DNA from 3 places in the Pantoea sp. SO10 genome. Region 3 is predicted to be linked to each of the others. Evidence: predicted binding sites of a transcription regulator. Region 3 holds the regulator's gene; each other region holds the start of a gene.
The links. The regulator PhoB, encoded in region 3, activates phosphate uptake and scavenging genes when phosphate is short. The targets are predictions, from matches to a motif close to CTGTCATAAAACTGNCNNAT.
Positions count from the first base shown of each region.

Region 1: ugpB (sn-glycerol-3-phosphate ABC transporter substrate-binding protein UgpB) is a predicted target of PhoB. The motif match lies at 1,297-1,316, and genes of this name have one in related genera.
Region 2: pitA (inorganic phosphate transporter PitA) is a predicted target of PhoB. The motif match lies at 1,432-1,451, and genes of this name have one in related genera.

Region 1 is NZ_CP040095.1:321,254-323,524, reverse strand. It holds gene ugpB (sn-glycerol-3-phosphate ABC transporter substrate-binding protein UgpB) at 1-1,212, opposite strand, end outside; gene livF (high-affinity branched-chain amino acid ABC transporter ATP-binding protein LivF) at 1,523-2,236, opposite strand; gene livG (high-affinity branched-chain amino acid ABC transporter ATP-binding protein LivG) at 2,238-2,271, opposite strand, start outside.
Region 2 is NZ_CP040095.1:3,935,808-3,938,078, reverse strand. It holds gene pitA (inorganic phosphate transporter PitA) at 1-1,280, opposite strand, end outside; gene FCN45_RS18240 (NAD(P)/FAD-dependent oxidoreductase) at 1,523-2,271, shown strand, end outside.
Region 3 is NZ_CP040095.1:1,009,517-1,011,787, forward strand. It holds gene sbcD (exonuclease subunit SbcD) at 1-596, opposite strand, end outside; gene phoB (phosphate response regulator transcription factor PhoB) at 794-1,483, shown strand; gene phoR (phosphate regulon sensor histidine kinase PhoR) at 1,504-2,271, shown strand, end outside.

The DNA of each region.
Region 1 (2,271 bases), 690 kb from region 3:
CTCTTCGTCCACGACAGTACGAATCTGTGGCATGTTGCCCAGACGCATGCCTTTGGTGAACGGCAGCGGATCTTTGTTCAGCATCTGACGCGTAGCGATGTCTGCGCCAGGGTTCTTGTCATAGAAGCCCTGTTGCTTAGTCAGTTCGTATGCGGCGGTGGTGATAGGCAGGTAACCGGTTTTCTGGTGCCATTCGGCAGCGATTTCCGGCTGTGCGAGGAACTTCATGAACTCCGCCGCGCCTTTGTAGGTGTTGGCATCTTTGCCTTTCATCACCCACAGGCTCGCGCCGCCAATGATGGCGTTTTGCGGTGCGTTCGGAACGGTTTCATCGTACGGCATCATGCCTACGCCGAAGTTAAATTTGGCGTAGTGTTTGATGTCGGCCAGCGAACCGGAGGACGCGGTGGTGATGCCGCAATCGCCGTTGTAGAACTTGGCGGTGGATTCATCTTTGCGACCGAAGTAGGTGAAATCCCCCTTCTTGTTCATCGCTTCCAGCATTTCGATGTGGCGCACCTGCACCGGCTTGTTGAATTCAAGTACAGCATCGGTACCGTCAAAGCCGTTATTTTTGGTGGCGACCGGCAGCGCATGCCAGGCGCTGAAGTTTTCAATCTGAATCCAGCCCTGCCAGCCGCTGGCGTAACCGCAGGTCAGGCCCGCTTTGCGTAGCGCTTCGGCGTCTTTCGCCAGCTCCTGCCAGGTTTTTGGTGGCTGATCCGGGTTCAGACCGGCTTTTTTGAACGCATCTTTGTTGTAGTACAGCACCGGCGTGGAGCTGTTGAACGGCTGCGAGATCAGCTGGCCTTTGCTGTCGCTGTAGTAACCGGCAACGGCTGGCACGAACTGTTTCGGATCCATCTGCACGCCAGCGTCTTTAAACACCTGGTTGACCGGCACGATAGCTTTCGACGCCATCATGGTCGCCGTACCGACTTCATACACCTGCAGCAGCGCTGGTGCTTTACCGGCGCGCACCGCCGCGATACCCGCCGCTAAGCTCTGCTCATAGTTGCCTTTGTAAGTCGGAACGATTTTGTAATCGGGATGAGCCTGGTTAAAACGTTGTGCCAGAGAATCAACTTCTTTGCCTAATTCGCCTTCCATTGAGTGCCAGAAAGGGATCTCAGTTGCAGCCAGCGCATTACCGCTGAGCGCCAGACCGAGCAAGACACTCATCAGGCGGGGACGAAGCGTAAAAGCGGACATAAGGTTTTTCCTGTGCTGTTAAGTACGCGCGAATGCGCGCATTTTTTAGTTCGCGACGTAACATGACACGGGGAAATGACGGATTAATAACAGGTTTATGACGGGGATGTGACAGGTGGGTTGGGAGTGCTGGGTGTCGTCTCGTGCGTGCTCGCTGTCCTTTCGTATGTGCTGGCTGTCCCCCTCCTCGGTCCTCCCCCATTAATGGGGGAGGAAAATGCTGCTATATGTGAGTTGGGAGTGGCATGTGGCAGCCTCTCCTTCCCCCGCTTGCGGGGGAAGGCCGGGATGGGGGACAGCGAGCACCAACTTAAGCGCCTAAATAAGCACTCCGCACCGCTTCGTTGGACAGCAGCGCTTCGCCGCTGTCCTCCAGCACCACGTGGCCGTTCTCCAGCACATAGCCGCGATCTGCCAGCTTCAGCGCCTGGTTGGCGTTCTGCTCGACTAGGAAGATGGTCATGCCCTCTTTACGCAGCTGCTCAATGGTATCGAAGATCTGCTGAATGATAATCGGCGCCAACCCCAACGACGGCTCATCCAGCAGCAGCAAACGCGGCTGGCTCATCAACGCACGACCAATCGCCAGCATCTGCTGCTCACCGCCAGACATGGTGCCCGCGCGCTGTGCTTTACGTTCTGCCAGCCGTGAAAACAGCTGATAAACGCGATCGATACGCTCCAGATACTGCTGACGCGTGGCGAAAAAACCGCCCATCGCCAGGTTCTCTTCCACCGTCATGCGCGAAAACACCCGACGGCCTTCCGGCACGATGGCAATCGCTTCACGCATGATTTTCGCGGTTTGCCAGTCGGTGATTGTTTTACCATCAAAGGTGATGGTGCCGCTGGTGGCGCGTGGTTCGCCACACAAAGTGCCGAGCAACGTGGTTTTACCCGCGCCGTTGGCACCGATCAGCGTGACGATTTCACCCTGATTGATGTGCAGATTAATGTTGTGCAGCGCCTGAATCGGACCGTAATGGGCGCTGACATTCTGCAAAGTTAAAATCGGGTTTGCCATGTTACGCCTCACCTAAATAAGCACGGATCACATCC
Region 2 (2,271 bases), 1.3 Mb from region 3:
TGCGCCGACATCCCTTGCGCATACGTCATGCCTTTCTTACCGATTTTCTCACCAATGGTGGTGGCAACACGACGCCAGCCAATCATGGTACCGATGCCGAGCGCCAGCGCCACAGCCACAATAATCCAGATCGGTGCGTACTCAACGGTGCCCAGCAAATCGCTTTTCAGCTTGTTGAGGAAGCGCTTATCGTCCGCGCTGGTTTCCGGCAGCTTAGCCACTTTATCCACGGTATCGGAAACGCACAGCAGCAGGCGACGCATCTGGCTGCGTTGATCAACCGTCAGCTGATCGTAGCTCTGCAGATTGTTCAGCAGCAGCTGCGCACGATCGATAGCCTGCAGCGCACGGCTGCTGTCGCAATGGAACTCCTGCGGACCGCCAAGCGATTCATCTGGCGTTGGCACCACAGGCGGCGCCATCTGCACCATGTGCGTCAGTGATTCGTTGTGCTGCTGATAATACTGCTCCAGATGGTTTACGGCATCGCGCGTGCGGGTGATGTCATAACCCGACGCATTCAGGTTCACCACAAAACCAGCCGGCGCAACGCCGATCAGCACCAGCATAATCAGGCCAATGCCTTTCTGACCATCGTTAGCGCCGTGTGAGTAGCTCACGCCAATCGCAGAAACGATCAGGGCAATGCGCGTCCAGAACGGGGGCTTTTTCTTGCCATCAATCTTTTCACGGTCAGCAGGCGTCATGTGGATGCGCGAACGCTTGGTGGTTCCGCTCCAGTAGCGACGCAGGATAAAGATCAGACCGCCTGCAATCACCAGACCTACAATCGGCGAAAGAATTAGGGACATGAAGATATTGATGACTTTCGGCAGGTTGAGCGCGTCAACCACCGAGGTGCCGGTCATCAGGGCGTTGGTGAGACCAATACCGATGATAGCGCCAATCAATGTGTGAGAACTGGACGCCGGCAAACCCAAATACCAGGTGCCAAGGTTCCAGATAATCGCGGCCAGCAGCATGGAGAAGACCATGGCGAGTCCGTGGGCCGAACCGACATTCAACAGTAAATCGGTCGGAAGCATGTGAACGATGGCATACGCCACGCTCAATCCACCAAGCAAAACACCTAAGAAGTTGAAAACACCCGCCATGACAACCGCCAGTTGCGCCCGCATCGCACGGGTATAAATGACAGTCGCGACCGCGTTAGCAGTGTCGTGAAAACCGTTGATTGCTTCGTAAAACAATACAAACAGCAGAGCAAGAATCAGTAACAGGCTGGTACTGAGGTCGAGACCAGCAAACAGATGTAGCATAAACGTTACGCCATTTTGGGAGGACATGAACGCGGCGCATTATCTGCGACAACGTGCGCGATATGAAAGAAAAATATAGCTCTTTATTGTCTTAAAATTGTAATGCAGCGTATAGATTTAGCTGAAAACAGCTTAAAATTAGTAAGTTACATTATGACACATTTACGGCATTTTTTTGAAGCTGGCGCTAAAAGCCGCAAATCCCTACAATCAGCGCCTTTCGGGCCAGGCGGATAAAAGCAGTGGAAAAGTTTGACGTTATCATTATTGGTGCAGGCGCAGCCGGCATGTTCTGCGCGGCGCAGGCAGGGCAATTGGGTCGCCGCGTATTGCTGCTGGATAACGGCAAAAAAGCCGGTCGCAAGATTTTGATGTCGGGCGGCGGTCGCTGCAACTTTACCAACATGCACACCGAACCGGCGGCGTATCTGTCGCACAATCCGCATTTCTGCAAATCGGCGCTGGCGCGCTACAACCAGTGGGATTTCATCGATCTGGTCAATCGTCACGGCATTGCGTATCACGAGAAAACGCTCGGGCAATTATTCTGCGATGACTCCGCACAGCAGATTGTCGATCTGCTGTTGAAAGAGTGTGATGCCGGCCAGGTGACGCTGCGCCTGCGCAGTGAAGTGCTGAGCGTTGAGCGCGACGATAACGGTTATACCTTGCAGCTGAACGGCACATCGGTGCAGGCAGAAAAACTGGTGATCGCCAGCGGCGGGCTCTCAATGCCAGGCCTCGGCGCCACGCCGTTTGGCTATAAAGTGGCGGAACAGTTCGGCCTGAAAGTGTTCCCGACGCGCGCGGCATTGGTGCCGTTCACGCTGCATAAACCGCTGCTGGAACAGCTCAACACGCTGTCGGGCGTCGCGCTGCCCACCACCATCACCGCGCAGGACGGTACCTTATTTAAAGAAGCGATGCTGTTTACCCATCGCGGCTTATCGGGGCCCGCCGTGCTGCAAATCTCCAGCTACTGGCAGCCGGG
Region 3 (2,271 bases):
CTTTTAGTCACGCCAACGGTGGTGAGATGGCCGGTGGCGATGATCGGCAGCGTAACGTCCTGCGCATCGCGCTGCGCCTGCGCGGCGGCAAAACAGTGCTGATAATGCTGCTCGATCGCCTCCAGCAGCGAGATCTGCTTCTCGCGGCCGGATTGGCCGGCCTGGCTGCGCAGAATGTCGCGCGGACGCAGATAAGGAATGGCGCACAGCAGCGCACCCGGCGCGCCATCACGCTGCTTCAGGGTTAACACCTGCTGTTCGCCCTGCGGCGTGGCGCTGGTGATCACCTGCGTATTCAGGCAGGCCAGCAGCTCGCGCGATTCATTCAGCGTCGCCACCGAGTCGTGATTGCCCGCCAGCACCACCAATTGGCAGCCGCTTGGCTGCAGCGCCACCACAAATCGGTTAAACATTTCACGCGCGTAGCTCGGCGGCGAACCGGTATCAAACAGATCGCCGGCGATAATCAGCGCATCCACCTGATGCTGCACAATCTGATCCAGCAGCCAGTCGAGAAACGCCTGATGTTCCCGCGCGCGACTTTTGCTGTAAAAGAACTGACCGAGATGCCAGTCAGCGGTGTGAATGATGCGCATGTTTGCTCCGTGCTCTGTTTAGCGAAGGCGAATTATAACCACTTAAGATCACAAAGAAAAAAAGCAGAATTTTATTGTGACATTTCTGTTTTTTATCTATCTATCTTAGGGCGGTGTTTTCATAAAAGTGTCACAAAACTGACGCATAATGGCGCCGCAAATCCCAGTGACACGGTGTCACACTAGCAGGAGTTACAATGGCTAAGCGCATTTTGGTTGTGGAAGACGAAGCTCCCATCCGTGAAATGTTATGTTTCGTGCTGGAACAGAATGATTACCAGCCTATTGAGGCGGAAGATTATGACAGCGCGATTGGTAAGCTGATCGAACCCTGGCCTGATTTGATTCTGCTGGACTGGATGTTGCCCGGCGGCAGCGGGATTCAGTTTATTAAGCATTTGAAGCGCGAAGCCATGACGCGCGACATTCCGGTGATGATGCTGACGGCGCGCGGTGAAGAGGAAGATCGCGTGCGCGGTCTGGAAGTGGGCGCGGATGATTACATCACCAAGCCATTCTCACCGAAAGAGCTGATGGCGCGTATCAAAGCGGTGATGCGCCGTATTTCACCGATGGCGGTGGAAGAGGTGATTGAGATGCAGGGCCTGAGCCTTGATCCTTCCTCACATCGTGTGATGTCGGAAACCACGCCGCTGGAGATGGGACCGACCGAGTACAAACTGCTGCACTTCTTTATGACCCACCCGGAACGCGTGTACAGCCGCGAACAGCTGCTGAACCATGTTTGGGGCACCAATGTGTATGTCGAAGATCGCACCGTCGATGTGCATATTCGCCGTTTACGTAAAGCACTGGAATTAACCGGCCACGATCGCATGGTTCAAACCGTGCGCGGAACAGGGTATCGTTTCTCTGCCCGCTATTAAACGTAAACGGAGTGTTTACCGTGCTGGAACGACTCTCCTGGAAGAGATTGTTGACCGAGCTGGCGCTGGTCTGTTTACCTGCGCTGGTGTTGGGTCTGTTGTTCGGATATCTGCCGTGGCTGCTGCTGATTGCGGTGACCGGCGTGATGTTCTGGCACTTCAGAAATCTGATGCGTCTGTCGCACTGGCTGTGGGTCGATCGTTCAATGACGCCGCCCACCGGACGCGGCAGCTGGGAACCGCTGTTTTATGGCCTGTACCAGATGCAATTGCGCAACCGGCGGCGGCGGCGCGAGCTGGGCAATCTGATCAAACGTTTCCGCAGCGGAGCAGAATCGCTGCCGGATGCGGTGGTGCTGACCACCGAAGAGGGCACTATTTTCTGGTGCAACGGCCTGGCGCAGCAGCACCTTGGCTTGCGCTGGCCGGAAGATAACGGCCAGAACATCCTCAATTTGCTGCGTTATCCTGAATTTTCCCGCTATATCCGCCAGCGCAAGTTCGACATGCCGCTGACGCAGATCCTTAATAATCAGCATCATATGGAATTCCGCGTGATGCCTTACAGCGAAGGTCAGTGGCTGATGGTGGCGCGTGATGTCACCCAGATGCACCAGCTGGAAGGCGCGCGACGCAACTTCTTTGCTAACGTCAGTCATGAACTGCGCACGCCGTTAACGGTATTGCAGGGTTATCTGGAAATGATGGACGACTCGGTGATGAACGAGCGCACGCGCAGCAAGGCGTTGCATACCATGCAAGAGCAGACACGCCGCATGGACAGCCTG